One region of the Pseudomonas sp. TE3552 genome, then DNA from elsewhere that is predicted to be linked to it. Evidence: predicted binding sites of a transcription regulator. Region 1 holds the regulator's gene; the other holds the start of a gene.

Region 1 (7,452 bases):
CCGATCAAGCGCAGCCTATCCGCATCCAGGCCGACGACGCCCAGCTGGACGACAAGAATGGCATTGCCACCTATAAAGGTGACGTGATCATCACTCAGGGCTCGATGATCGTTAAAGGCAACACCGTGACCATCACCCGCACGCCTGCCGGCGACATTGACGTGGTGACTTCGGTGGGCAACCTCGCTTACTTCGAGCAACTGCAGACCGCTGGCGACACCAAGCCTGTTCAGGGCTGGGGTGTGACCATCCAGTACCACGCCGCACAAAACCGCGTCGTGCTGATCGACAAGGCAAAAGTCGTCGACAAAGACAACAACACCACCCAAGGCGAGAAAATCGTCTACGACACGGTCAAGAAGCTCGCGAGCGCTGGCCGTGCGACAGGCAACAAGGTCACCGAGACCCGTCCTCGCATTGACATGGTGATCCAGCCGAAGAAGAAAACCGACGAGCAAAAGGCCCAGTAATGGCAACTCTGAAAGCTCAGCATCTGGCCAAGAGCTACAAGAGCCGCCAGGTCGTGCGTGACGTCAGCCTGTCCATCGACAGCGGTCAGATCGTCGGCCTGCTTGGCCCCAACGGCGCCGGCAAGACCACCTGCTTCTACATGATTGTCGGCCTGGTACAGGCTGACCAGGGCCGCGTACTGATCGACGACCTGGATGTCAGCCACCAGCCGATGCACGGTCGTGCGAAGGCCGGTATCGGCTATCTTCCGCAAGAAGCGTCGATCTTCCGCAAGCTTTCGGTGACCGACAACATCATGGCCATCCTCGAGACCCGCAAGGAACTCGACAAGGCCGGTCGTCGCAAAGAGCTGGAAAGCCTGCTGCAGGAATTCCACATCCATCACATCCGCGACAACCTCGGCATGAGCCTGTCCGGAGGTGAACGCCGTCGCGTGGAAATCGCCCGGGCACTGGCCACCAACCCGAAATTCATCCTCCTCGACGAACCCTTCGCCGGCGTGGACCCGATTTCGGTGGGCGACATCAAGCAGATCATCCATCACCTCAAGGCCAAAGGCATTGGCGTACTGATCACGGACCACAACGTCCGCGAAACCCTGGATATCTGCGAAACCGCCTACATCGTCAACGATGGCCAGCTGATCGCTGAAGGCGACTCTGCCACCATCCTGGCCAACGATTTGGTCAAGGAAGTGTATCTGGGTCATGAATTCCGCTTGTAAGCACTGAGGTGCCTGGCCAGTCGTGCCCGAGCGCTTGCTTCAATAAAAAATCAATAAGTTTTTATTGTTACAGCGCTCTAGGCAAACACTGCAGTTTCGGGCATATAATTTGCTTATGTTTGGCGCTTCGGCGCCCTGTAGTGGATGGCGCATGTGCGCCGGCGAATAAGGTGTTAAGCCCCTGCCATGAAACCATCGCTAGTCTTGAGAATGGGCCAGCAGCTGACGATGACACCGCAGCTGCAACAGGCCATCCGCCTGCTCCAATTGTCGACCCTGGACCTGCAACAGGAAATCCAGGAGGCCCTGGAGTCCAATCCGATGCTCGAACGCCAGGAAGAAGGCGACGACTTCGATAACGCCGACCCCCTGGCCGACAAAGCCGAACAGCAACCCAACGCCGATATTCAGGAACCCTCCTACCAGGAAACCGCCCCGACGGTGGACAACCTGGAGGAAGGCGACTGGAACGAGCGCATTCCCAATGAATTGCCCGTCGACACGGCCTGGGAAGATGTCTACCAGACCAGCGCCAGCAGCTTGCCGAGCAACGATGACGACGAGTGGGATTTCACCACCCGTACGTCGGCCGGTGAAAGCCTTCAAAGCCATTTGCTCTGGCAACTGAACCTGGCACCGATGTCCGACACCGATCGCCTGATCGCTGTAACCCTGATCGATTGCATCAACAATCAGGGCTACCTGGACGAAACCCTCGAGGAAATCCTCGAAGCCTTCGATCCGGAACTGGACATCGAACTGGACGAAATCGAAGCCGTCCTACACCGCATCCAGCAATTCGAACCCGCCGGCATCGGCGCCCGCAACCTGGGCGAATGCCTGCTGCTGCAACTGCGCCAATTGCCCGCCAAGACCCCTTGGCTGACCGAGGCCAAGCGCCTGGTTACCGATTACATCGACCTGCTCGGTAGCCGCGACTACAGCCAGCTGATGCGCCGCATGAAGCTCAAGGAAGATGAACTGCGCCAGGTCATCGAACTGGTCCAGAGCCTCAACCCGCGCCCGGGTTCGCAGATAGAATCCACCGAAGCCGAATACGTCGTTCCCGACGTGATCGTGCGCAAGGACAATGAGCGCTGGCTGGTGGAACTGAACCAGGAGTCGGTACCACGCCTGCGGGTCAACGCCCAGTACGCCGGTTTCGTGCGCCGCGCCGATACCAGTGCCGACAACACGTTCATGCGTAATCAGCTGCAAGAGGCTCGCTGGTTCATCAAGAGCCTGCAAAGCCGTAACGAAACCCTGATGAAAGTGGCCACCCAGATTGTCGAGCATCAGCGCGGCTTCCTGGAGTACGGCGATGAGGCCATGAAGCCGTTGGTGCTGCATGACATCGCCGAAGCGGTGGGCATGCACGAATCGACGATTTCACGGGTGACCACGCAAAAATTCATGCATACCCCACGGGGCATCTATGAACTGAAATACTTTTTCTCCAGCCACGTCAGCACCTCCGAAGGCGGTGAATGCTCGTCCACGGCGATCCGCGCGATCATCAAAAAACTGGTTGCGGCGGAAAATCAGAAAAAGCCGTTGAGTGACAGCAAGATCGCTGGTTTACTGGAGGCACAAGGCATTCAGGTAGCCCGTCGTACCGTCGCCAAGTACCGCGAATCCCTCGGGATCGCGCCTTCCAGCGAACGGAAGCGGTTGATGTAGCCGCCGGGCTCGCCACAGCGTTCCAGTGGCAGGTATTTCTGCCTGCCGCTTTATGCACTGGCAACGAAGGAGAAGCTGTATGCAAGTCAACATCAGTGGACACCAACTGGAAGTGACCGAACCTCTTCGCACCTACATCGGCGAAAAACTCGAACGATTAGAGAGGCATTTCGACAAGATCACCAACGTGCAGGTCACGATGACGGTCGAGAAGCTCAAGCAGAAAATCGAAGCCACGCTGCATATTCCCGGCAATGAAGTGGTCGCTAATGCGGAACATACCGATATGTACGCAGCGATCGACGCACTGACCGACAAGCTGGATAAACAACTCAAAAAGCATAAGGAAAAGACCCAGAGCCTCCTCCAGGGCGCGACCGGTCGTTAACACTCCCAACCCATGATCCGACTTGAAAGCATCCTGACCCCCGGCCGTTCCCTGGTGAACGTGCCGGGCGGCAGTAAAAAGAAAGCCCTCGAGCAAATTGCCAACCTGATCGCCCGCGAAGTACCGGATCTGGAGATGCAAGATGTCTTCGAGGCTTTGATTGCCCGTGAAAAACTCGGTTCCACCGGTTTTGGCAACGGCATCGCCATCCCCCACTGCCGCCTCAAGGGTTGCCACTCGCCTATCAGTGCCTTGATGCACCTGGATGCATCCATCGATTTCGACGCCATTGATGGCGCCCCGGTTGACCTGCTGTTCGTGCTGCTGGTCCCGGAAGCTGCCACCGATGCACACCTGGAGCTGCTGCGCCAGATCGCCAGCATGCTTGATCGCAAGGAAGTGCGTGAAAAACTGCGCAGCGCCCCGAGCAACGAAGCCTTGTATCAGGTTGTCCTGGACGAGCAAAACGGTCATTAATCATGCGCCTGATCATCGTCAGTGGCCGCTCCGGCTCAGGTAAAAGCACCGCCCTCGATGTACTCGAGGACAACGGCTATTACTGCATCGACAATCTGCCTGCCGGCCTGCTGCCGGAACTGGCCGAGCGCGCGCTGATTCATACCGAACTGGCACAACCGCTGGTGGCCGTGTCCATCGATGCGCGCAACTTGCCAAGCCACCTGTCACGGTTTCCCGAACTGTTGGAAGAAGTCCGCAGCCGGCATATCCAGTGCGATGTGCTGTATCTGGACGCCGACGAAGAAACCCTGCTCAAACGCTTTTCGGAAACCCGCCGTCGTCACCCACTGAGCAGCGCCAATCGCTCGCTGGCGGAGGCGATAGAGGACGAAACCAATCTGCTGGGGCCAATCGCCGACCTGGCAGACCTCAAGGTCAACACCACCAATCTGAACCTGTATCAGCTGCGCGATACCATCAAGTTACGCCTGCTGAATCAGCCGGAGCCTGGTACAGCGTTTCTGGTGGAGTCTTTCGGATTCAAGCGTGGCATGCCGGTAGACGCCGATCTGGTGTTCGACGTGCGCTGCCTGCCCAATCCCTACTGGAAGCCGGAGCTACGCGCGCAATCCGGGCTCGATCAACCGGTGGCCGACTACCTGGCGGCACAGCCGGATGTGGAAGAGATGTTCCAGGACATTTCCTCATACCTGCTCAAGTGGCTGCCCCGCTTTGCCGCCAGTAACCGCGCGTATGTCACCATTGCCATTGGCTGCACCGGCGGGCATCACCGCTCTGTCTACCTGACCGAACGTCTGGGTCAGTTCCTGCAACAATCCCTGAAGAACGTCCAGGTTCGCCACCGCGACCTCAGCTAAAGGATTCACATCGCGATGCCTGCTCTGGAAATCGAAATCATCAACAAGCTGGGCCTGCATGCCCGCGCGTCTGCAAAATTCGTTGGCGTCGCCGGTGAGTTCAAGGATTGCACGATCAGAGTAGGACGCACACCGGAATCCACGGTCGACGGAAAAAGCATCATGGCAATGATGATGCTCGCTGCGGGCAAGGGCACCAAAATCCACCTGAGTACCGAAGGCGAACAGGCTGATGAGGCGCTGCAGGCATTGGTGAATTTGATCAATGACTACTTCGGCGAAGGCGAGTAACACTCGCCCTTCGCCAACTGCTACATAGTCAGTATCAAGCCAGTGTTGTATCCATCACCATCATCAAGCAAAACCCGATCAGTAGCTCAAGGCTGGACTGTCTGTGACCGTTGCGGCGCGATTCGGGGATGACTTCGTGAGCCACCACCAGCAACATCGCTCCCGCCGCCAGTGCCAAACCCAAAGGCAACAACACGAACACCCAGATCCGCGGTGGATCTGGGTTGGGGCCAATAGAAAAGGCGCGCCACCCAATGGGGTGGCGCGCCTTTTTGTGCAGCGACCGGAGGCTTAGCTACCCGCCACCGTCATCCGTTCGATCAATACCGAACCGGTGCGAATGTTGCTGCGCAATTCCAGGTCATTACCCACCGCAATGATCTGCTTGAACATGTCGCGCATGTTGCCGGCAATGGTCACTTCCTGGACCGCGAACTGGATTTCGCCGTTTTCGACCCAGTACCCCGCAGCACCACGGGAGTAATCGCCAGTCACCATGTTCAGGCCCTGGCCCATCAGTTCCGTCACCAGCAGGCCTCGGCCCATGCGGCGCAGCAAGGCTGCCTGATCTTCGTCGCCATGGGTGACGAACAAGTTGTGTACGCCGCCGGCGTTGGCGGTACTCGGCATGCCAAGCTTGCGGCCGGAGTATGTACCGAGTACGTAGGACACCAACTCGCCCTTCTCTACAAACGGCTTGGCGTAGGTCGCCAGGCCATCGCCGTCGAAAGCCGAACTGCCCAGGGCGCGCATCAAGTGCGGACGTTCATCGAGGGTCAGCCATTCCGGGAACAGCTTCTGCCCCAGGGTGCCTTCGAGGAACGAGGATTTGCGATACAGGCTGCCGCCGGAGATCGCCGACAGGAAACTGCCGAACAAGCCACCGGCCAGTTCCGCGGAAAACAGCACTGGTACTTCGCAAGTCGGCACCGGACGCGCGCCCAGACGGCTAGCCGCCCGTTGCGCGGCACGTTGGCCGATGCTCTCCGCAGAGGCCAGCAAATTGCCCTGACGGTTCACGTCATACCAGTAATCGCGCTGCATCTGGCCGTCGGCTTCGGCGATCATCACGCAACTGAGGCTGTGACGAGTCGACGCGTAGCCACCGATAAAACCGTGGCTGTTGCCGTAAACCCGGCAGCCCTGGTGAGTGCTGAGGGTGGTGCCGTCGGCATTCTTGATCCGGCTGTCGGCGGCAAACGCCGCTGCTTCACAGGCCAAGGCCTGCTCGATGGCTTGCTCCGGGTTAATATTCCATTGGTGGAACAGGTCGAAATCCTGCAGATCCTTGGCCATCAACGCGGCATCCGCCAGGCCCGAGGCTTCGTCTTCGGAGGTGTGTTTGGCAATGGCCAGCGCGGCGGCGACGGTTTCGCGAATCGCCTCGGAACCACTGGCCGAGGTGCTGGCCGAGCCTTTGCGCTGCCCCACATACAAGGTGATGCCAAAGCCCTGATCGCGATTGAACTCAACGGTTTCGACTTCCCGCTGACGCACGGTGGTCGAGAGCCCCTGTTCCAGCGACACCGCCACTTCACAGGCACTGGCGCCCTGACGCTTGGCTTCAGCGATGATCTGCTCGACTTGTTCTTGCAGTGCCGGCAACGCTTGTGGGCCGACGCTTTCAACTGCACTCATGCTGTTCTCCACTCAAATTCTGCTTTCGGCTGGGGCCTTCGAGCGACCGGGCCGGACAAGCGGCCCCCGACTGGTTATCATGGCGGCGTTTCTTTGCGGACTGCCACCATGGTTGATTCTTACGACGACTCCCTCGACGGGGGAGAAAAAAGCAAAACCCAAGTCAAACGCGAGCTGCATGCTCTGGTTGACCTTGGCGAGCGCCTCACAACGCTCAAGCCTGATCTGCTGGCCAAACTGCCGTTGACCGACGCTCTGCGCCGGGCCTTGGCCGAAGCACCCAAGCACACCGCGCACATCGCGCGTAAACGGCATCTTCAGTTCATCGGTAAGCTGATGCGCGATCAGAACACTGACGCCATTCTGACTCTGCTCGATCAACTCGATGCCTCCACCCGGCAGTACAACGAACGTTTCCACGGCCTGGAACGCTGGCGCGATCGCTTGATCGCAGGCGACGACGCCGTCCTGGAGAAATTCGTCGTCGATTACCCGGAGGCCGATCGTCAACAATTGCGCTCCCTGATCCGTCAGGCCCAGCACGAACTGGCGACCAACAAGCCACCGGCCTCGAGCCGTAAAATCTTCAAGTACATCCGTGAGCTGGACGAAACTCAACGCGGTCTGCGCTGAGTTCCGAGTCGGGTGAGCCGCCCAGCGGGTCACCCGAAGCTTCACTTTCTCAACACCACTTATGCGCCTGTGCCACCCACAGTGATCGCATCGATTTTCAGCGTTGGCTGGCCGACACCCACCGGCACCGACTGCCCATCCTTGCCGCACGTCCCCACACCGCTGTCCAGTGCCAGGTCGTTACCGACCATCGACACCCGGCTCATTGCTTCCGGCCCATTGCCGATCAACGTCGCGCCTTTGACCGGGGCGGTAATCTTGCCGTCTTCGATCAGGTACGCCTCGCTGGT
Region 2 (7,452 bases), 560 kb from region 1:
ACCCAGTCGATTTCCGGCTCGGCACGAATCGCCTGATACAGCGCGACGGTATGCAGCAGGTTGAGCAACTGGCGTTTGTATTCGTGGATCCGTTTGACCTGCACGTCAAACATTGCCGCTGGGTTGATCGCAATGCCCAGCCGTTCATGAATCAGGTACGCCAGGGCTTTCTTGCTGTGCAGACGCTGTTCGGCGAACGCCTTGCGAAACGCGGTTTTCTCGGCGAACGGCTCCAGCGCAAGCAAGCCCTCCTCGGGGTTGTCCAGCAGCGCCGGGCCGAGGGCATCGACCAGCATTGAAGTCAGCTCGGGGTTGGCCTGGTAGAGCCAACGGCGGAAGGTAATGCCATTGGTCTTGTTGTTGATCCGTTCCGGGTAGAGCTTGTGCAGTTCGGAGAACACCGTGTTGCGCATCAGCTGTGTGTGCAAGCCGGACACGCCGTTGACGCTATGGGAACCGAGGAACGCCAGGTTACCCATACGCACATGGCGACCGTTGTCTTCCTCGATCAGCGACACCGCACGCAGCACGTCGAAATCGTGGATGCCTTTGGCTCGCAGCGAGTCGATGTGCTGGGCGTTGATCAAGTAAATGATCTGCATGTGCCGCGGCAACATCCGCTCCATCAAGCCCACCGGCCAGGTTTCCAGCGCTTCGGGCAACAGCGTGTGGTTGGTGTACGACAGCGTGTCGACCGTGATCTGCCACGCTGCATCCCACGCCACGTCATAGACGTCGACCAACTGACGCATCAGCTCGGCCACGGCAATCGAGGGGTGGGTGTCGTTGAGTTGAATGGCCGCGTGATCGCCCAGGGTCAGCACCGAGGTGTGCATGTTGCGATGGCGACGCAACAAATCCTGCAAGGATGCGGCGACAAAGAAGTATTCCTGACGCAGGCGCAATTCCTGGCCAGCCTCGGTGCTGTCAGCCGGATAGAGCACCCGGGAGATACTTTCGGCCCGGGCCACTTCTGCTACCGCGCCCAAATGGTCGCCCGCGTTGAAGCGTTCCAGGTGCAACTCTTCCATGGCCCGGGCACGCCACAACCGCAGCGTGTTGACACTCGCGCCGCGCCAACCGACCACCGGGGTGTCATAGGCAATGGCCCGCACGGTTTCCGCCGGGGACCAGACCTGCCTGGATTTACCGGTTTCATCAGTCACGGTTTCGACACTGCCGCCGAAGCCGATCGGGTAGGCAACCTCTGGCCGCTCGAACTCCCACGGGTTGCCGAAATCCAGCCAGTGTTCGGTCTGTTCCTGCTGCCAACCGTCGACGATGGCCTGACGGAACAAACCGTGTTCATAACGAATGCCATAGCCATGGCCGGCGATGCCGAGGGTCGACATGCTTTCCAGGAAGCACGCCGCCAGACGCCCGAGGCCACCGTTGCCCAGTGCCGCATCGGGCTCCAGTAGACGGATGCGTTCGATGTCGACGCCAAGCTCGGTCATGGCCTCGCGGGCCACATCGAGCAGGCCGAGGTTGCTCAGGCTGTCGTAGAGCAAACGGCCGATGAGGAATTCAAGAGAGAGGTAATAAACCCGTTTCTGGCCTTTGCGGTAGATCTGTCGGGTGTGATCCATCCAGTGCTCGACCATATGATCACGCGCCGCCAGGGCAATGGCTTCGAACCAGTCGTGGTCGAAGGCGTGATCCGGGTCTTTGCCCACCGCGTAGGTGAGTTTGGTCAAGACGGCGTCGCGAAATGCGGCCACCTCGGCTTCGCGAACAAGTGGTTCTTGAGTCATCGATAGGACCTCGAGCGAGCGTGGAGTTGTCTGAGCCTAGTCGGTCTGACAGACCATTGAGGCTCTGGTTCGGCAGTTTTCCCAGTAAGTGCGAGATAGGTCGACATTACGTTGTCGCGTGCTTAAACAATGCAGGGGCCGTGCCGGACCCAAGGGCAATTTTGCGACAAGCGAAAAAATCTGGCGAAAGGTTGTTCAAAAATCCACCAGTCCCGGTATGATCGCGCGCCCTGATGCACACGCTGGTAACAACCGATGATGAAGTCCAACCTGATCGCCGCCGCGGAGATCGATCGCCTCGATACCTGGGCCAAGTACTCTGCCCCAATGTGCGGCTCGTGCATGTCCAGCTGCTGCACGCTGCCGGTCGAGGTCAAGATCAAGGATCTGATCCGTATCGGCATCGTCGACGAATTCGAACTGGGCGATCCACCCAAGAACATCGCCAAGCGCTTGCAGAAGGAAGGGATTGTCGAGCGCTACAACCAGAAGTCCGAGATCTTCACCCTCCAGCGCATGAGCAACAACGATTGCCTGTACCTGGATCGTAAAAGCCGTTTGTGCACTATTTATGATAAGCGCCCGGACACCTGCCGCAACCACCCGAAGATCGGACCGCGGCCGGGGTATTGCGCGTACAAGCCCAAAGAAGTGGTACGCGAGAACAATCCGCGAACCCTCGACAAGTTCTGACCTGAAAGATCGCAGCCTTCGGCAGCTCCTGCATTGGATCGACGTACACCCTGCAGGAGCTGCCGAAGGCTGCGATCTTTTGATTTTCGCTCCAGACAAACAAAAACGCCCCCGGCCTTTCGACCGGGGGCGTTTTCATTCAGCCTGAGTTAACTCAGTTCTTGGCTTTCTTGGCAGCGCGGGTACGCTCGCCTTCGTCCAGGATCTTCTTACGCAGGCGGATCGACTTAGGTGTCACTTCGCACAGCTCGTCATCCTGGATGAATTCCAGGGCCTGCTCCAGAGTGAAGCGAACAGGTGGAACCAGGGCGATGGTTTCGTCTTTACCCGAAGCACGCATGTTGTCGAGCTTCTTGCCTTTGGTTGGGTTGACGCCCATGTCGTTGTCACGGCTGTTCAGACCAACGATCTGACCGTTGTAGATCTCTTGACCGTGCTCAACGAACAGCTTGCCACGCGCCTGCAGGGTTTCCAGGGAGTAGGTCAGCGCCTTGCCGGTTTCTACCGATACCAGAACACCGTTCTGACGACCGGACATGTCGCCGGACTTCATGGTGTCGTAGCGATCGAAGATCGAGGTCAGGATGCCAGCACCGTTGGTCAGGGTCAGGAACTGGTTACGGAAACCGATCAGACCGCGAGCAGGGATGTTGTATTCCAGACGAACACGGCCTTTGCCATCCGGCACCATGTTGGTCAGGTCGCCTTTACGCAGGCCCATCTCTTCCATGACCTTGCCCTGGGATTCTTCAGGGGTGTCGATGGTTACGTTTTCGAACGGTTCCTGCTTCACGCCGTCAACTTGACGGATGATCACTTCCGGACGGCCAACGCCCATTTCGAAGCCTTCGCGACGCATGGTTTCGATCAGTACCGAGAGGTGCAGCTCACCACGGCCGGAAACCTTGAACTTGTCAGCCGAGTCGCCTTCTTCAACGCGCAGTGCAACGTTGTACAGCAGCTCTTTGTCCAGACGTTCCTTGATGTTACGGGAAGTCACGAACTTGCCTTCTTTACCGCAGAAAGGCGAGTCGTTTACCTGGAAGGTCATGGAAACGGTTGGCTCGTCGACGGTCAACGGCTTCATCGCTTCGACCGTGTCCGGGTGGCACAGGGTGTCGGAGATGAACAGCGAGTCCATGCCGCTGATGCACACGATGTCGCCTGCAGCAGCTTCTTCAACGTCGATACGGTGCAGGCCGTGGTGACCCATCAGCTTCAGGATACGACCGTTACGCTTCTTGCCGTCGGCACCGATAGCCACGACCGGAGTGTTCGGCTTGACGCGACCACGAGCGATACGGCCAACACCGATAACACCCAGGAAGCTGTTGTAGTCCAGAGCGGAGATCTGCATCTGGAACGGACCGTCACGGTCAACAGCCGGCGCAGGTACGTTGTCGACGATCGACTGGTACAGCGGGGTCATGTCTTCAGCCATGTCGGTGTGGTCCAGACCGGCAATACCGTTCAGGGCCGAGGCGTAGACGACTTTGAAGTCCAGTTGTTCTTCGGTAGCGCCCAGGTTGTCGAACAGGTCGAAGATCTGGTCCAGAACCCAGTCCGGACGCGCGCCTGGACGGTCAATCTTGTTGATGCACACGATTGGACGCAGGCCGGCTTCGAACGCCTTCTTGGTCACGAAACGGGTTTGCGGCATAGGGCCGTCTTGAGCGTCGACCAGCAGCAGAACGGAGTCGACCATCGACATTACGCGTTCAACTTCGCCGCCGAAGTCGGCGTGGCCCGGGGTGTCCACGATGTTGATGTGGTAGCCGTTCCAGTTGATGGCGGTGTTTTTCGCCAGAATGGTAATACCGCGCTCTTTTTCCTGGTCGTTGGAGTCCATCACGCGCTCGTCGTTGAGCTCGTTGCGCTCCAGAGTGCCGGATTGACGCAGGAGTTTGTCTACCAGGGTGGTTTTACCATGGTCAACGTGGGCAATGATGGCGATGTTGCGTAGATTTTCGATCACTTGTGTATCTCGATCAGAGGATTCGGTGTGCTGACAAGTCTTGGCAGCGATTAACGTTGCGTCCGCAAAGCCGTTACAGCTTGACGGCGGCGTCGGGGGGCCGGTGACGCAGGCCACAGGCAAACAGCCCCGGGCACTTAGCTCGGTCGATAAACGCGCACATTGGCATGCCCCTCACTGAGCAAATGGTGGGCATGCAGGCGACTCATCACGCCTTTGTCGCAATAAAGCAGGTACTGGCGAGTAGGGTCCAGTTCCTTGAAACGAGCGTTCAGTGCATAAAACGGCATCGCTTGTACCTCAATGCCAGGCAGCACGAGCGGTTCGTCTTCAGCGGCATCCGGGTGACGGATGTCGATGATGATCTGGCCCGCCAGCGCTTCGCTGACTTCTTCAATCTGCAAGTCCTGGCCCAATTCGTCGATCACGCGATCGATCGGCACCAGCTTGGCGTTCTCGAGCGCACGCTCGAGCACCGCCATGTCGAATTCTTTCTCTTCATGCTCCACGCGCGGACGCTTGGCGTGGGTCTTGGGGTTCACCGAGATGACCCCGCAGTATTCCGGCATGTGCCTGGCGAAGTCGGCGGTGCCGATTTCGTTGGCCAGGTCGATGATGTCCTGCTTGTGACTGGCGATCAGCGGACGCAAGACCAGCTTGTCGGTCACGCAGTCGATCACGGACAGGTTCGGCAGCGTCTGGCTCGACACCTGGGAAATCGCTTCGCCAGTGACCAGCGCTTCGATGTCCAGCCGATCGGCAATACGGGAAGCAGCGCGCAACATCATACGCTTCAAAACTACACCCATATGACTGTTATCGACTTTCCCGAGAATTTCTCCCAGTACTTCCTCGAACGGCACACTGACAAATAACACGCGTTGGGAGCTGCCGTACTTCTTCCAGATGAAGTGCGCGACTTCCATGACGCCCAGTTCGTGGGCACGTCCGCCCAGATTGAAGAAGCAGAAATGGCTCATCAGCCCGCGGCGCATGATCTGGTAGGCGGCAACGGTGGAATCGAAGCCGCCAGACATCAACACAAGCGTCTGTTCCAGGGCCCCCAGCGGATAACCGCCGATGCTGTTGTGCTGGCTGTGGATCACGAACAACCGTTTGTCGCGAATTTCGATACGGACTTCGATTTCTGGCTCTTTCAGCGAGATACCGGCGGCGCCGCACTGACGACGCAGTTGGCTGCCGACGTATTTTTCGACGTCCATGGAGCTGAATTCGTGCTTGCCCGCACGCTTGCAGCGCACCGAAAAAATCTTCCCGGCCAACGCATCACCGAAGTGCAGCTTGCACTTTTCGACGATGTCGTCGAAGTCGCCCAACGGGTATTCATCTACTTGCAGGAAATGCGCGATGCCCGGCATGCAGCTCAAGCGGTCGGTCATCTCCTTCAGGGCTTTGGGGTCGCTGACGCGGGTTTCCAGCTCGAGGTTGTCCCACACACCGTTCACCACCACAACCGGATCCAGGTCGCGGAGCACGGTACGGATGTTCTTGGCCAACTGGCGGATGAAACGCATCCGTACCGGGCGGCTCTTGATGGTGATCTCGGGGAAGACTTTTACGATTAGTTTCATGAAAACAGCGCGCGCCGGGCCAGCCGAAAAAGGGGGGCGCGGATTATAGCGGAAATTGCTCAAGGTTTAACCAGTTAATGTGCAGAAGGTTTCGCTCGCACCAAAACAGGTCATTTATGAAATTCGACGCTACATTACAGGGCGTAATTTTGCGCTTTCCGACGCCTTGCACGTTTATAAGCGTGATATTGGGGCAAAAAACCCATGGTGGGGCACTGGCATGCAATTTGCTCCCTTGTGAGGCAGGTTGCCATGGCAGAGTATTCGCGCCGGCATCACCCACATTCTAAGGGCATCCACTACTAAGCCCGAAGCCACCCGGAGGACACTATGTCGAAGTCGGTTCAACTCATCAAAGATCATGACGTCAAGTGGATTGATCTGCGCTTCACGGACACCAAAGGCACTCAGCACCACGTGACCATGCCGGCTCGCGATGCGCTGGATGAAGCTTTCTTCGAAGAAGGCAAAATGTTCGACGGTTCCTCCATCGCTGGCTGGAAAGGCATCGAAGCTTCCGACATGATCCTGATGCCGGACGACACCACTGCCGTTCTCGACCCGTTCACCGAAGAGCCAACCCTGATCCTGGTTTGCGACGTGATCGAGCCTTCGACCATGCAAGGCTACGACCGTGACCCACGTGCGATCGCCAAGCGTGCCGAGGAATACCTGAAGTCGACCGGTATCGGCGACACCGTATTCGTAGGCCCGGAGCCAGAGTTCTTCATCTTCGACGAAGTGAAGTTCAAGTCCGACATTTCCGGTTCGATGTTCAAAATCTTCTCCGAACAAGGTTCGTGGATGTCCGACCAGGACGTGGAAGGCGGCAACAAAGGCCACCGTCCAGGCGTCAAAGGCGGCTACTTCCCTGTTCCGCCGTTCGACCACGACCACGAAATCCGTACCTCCATGTGCAACGCCATGGAAGAAATGGGCCTGGTCATCGAAGTTCACCACCACGAAGTGGCGACTGCCGGTCAGAACGAAATCGGCGTGAAGTTCAACACCTTGGTAGCCAAGGCTGACGAAGTTCAGACCCTGAAATACTGCGTACACAACGTTGCTGATGCATACGGCCGCACTGCGACCTTCATGCCTAAGCCTCTGTACGGCGACAACGGTTCGGGTATGCACGTTCACCTGTCCATCGCCAAAGATGGCAAGAACACCTTCGCTGGCGAAGGCTATGCCGGCCTGTCCGATACCGCTCTGTACTTCATCGGCGGCATCATCAAGCACGGTAAGGCTCTGAACGGCTTCACCAACCCGTCGACCAACTCCTACAAGCGTCTGGTCCCAGGTTTCGAAGCTCCAGTGATGCTGGCTTACTCGGCTCGCAACCGTTCCGCTTCGATCCGTATTCCTTACGTGTCCAGCCCTCGCGCTCGCCGTATCGAAGCCCGCTTCCCGGATCCAGCAGCTAACCCGTACCTGG

The links. The regulator sigma-54, encoded in region 1, starts transcription at its own class of promoters, with help from an activator protein. The targets are predictions, from matches to a motif close to ANTGGCATNNANNTTGCTNT.
Region 2: the regulator sigma-54 is predicted to act here: its motif matches at 6,229-6,248, upstream of glnA (glutamate--ammonia ligase).

Annotation. Positions count from the first base shown of each region.
Region 1 covers NZ_JBWBQJ010000001.1:4,372,403-4,379,854, forward strand. The annotation lists gene lptA (lipopolysaccharide transport periplasmic protein LptA) at 1-470, shown strand, start outside; gene lptB (LPS export ABC transporter ATP-binding protein) at 470-1,195, shown strand; gene ACZ9BB_RS19820 (RNA polymerase factor sigma-54) at 1,382-2,875, shown strand; gene hpf (ribosome hibernation-promoting factor, HPF/YfiA family) at 2,955-3,263, shown strand; gene ptsN (PTS IIA-like nitrogen regulatory protein PtsN) at 3,276-3,740, shown strand; gene rapZ (RNase adapter RapZ) at 3,743-4,600, shown strand; gene ACZ9BB_RS19840 (HPr family phosphocarrier protein) at 4,616-4,891, shown strand; partial or broken gene ACZ9BB_RS19845 (ZIP family metal transporter) at 4,926-5,087, opposite strand; gene pmbA (metalloprotease PmbA) at 5,183-6,529, opposite strand; gene yjgA (ribosome biogenesis factor YjgA) at 6,638-7,162, shown strand; gene tldD (metalloprotease TldD) at 7,222-7,452, opposite strand, start outside.
Region 2 covers NZ_JBWBQJ010000001.1:4,930,190-4,937,641, forward strand. The annotation lists gene ACZ9BB_RS22215 (glycogen/starch/alpha-glucan phosphorylase) at 1-1,754, opposite strand, end outside; gene ACZ9BB_RS22220 (YkgJ family cysteine cluster protein) at 2,010-2,447, shown strand; gene typA (translational GTPase TypA) at 2,602-4,422, opposite strand; gene thiI (tRNA uracil 4-sulfurtransferase ThiI) at 4,560-6,014, opposite strand; gene glnA (glutamate--ammonia ligase) at 6,345-7,452, shown strand, end outside.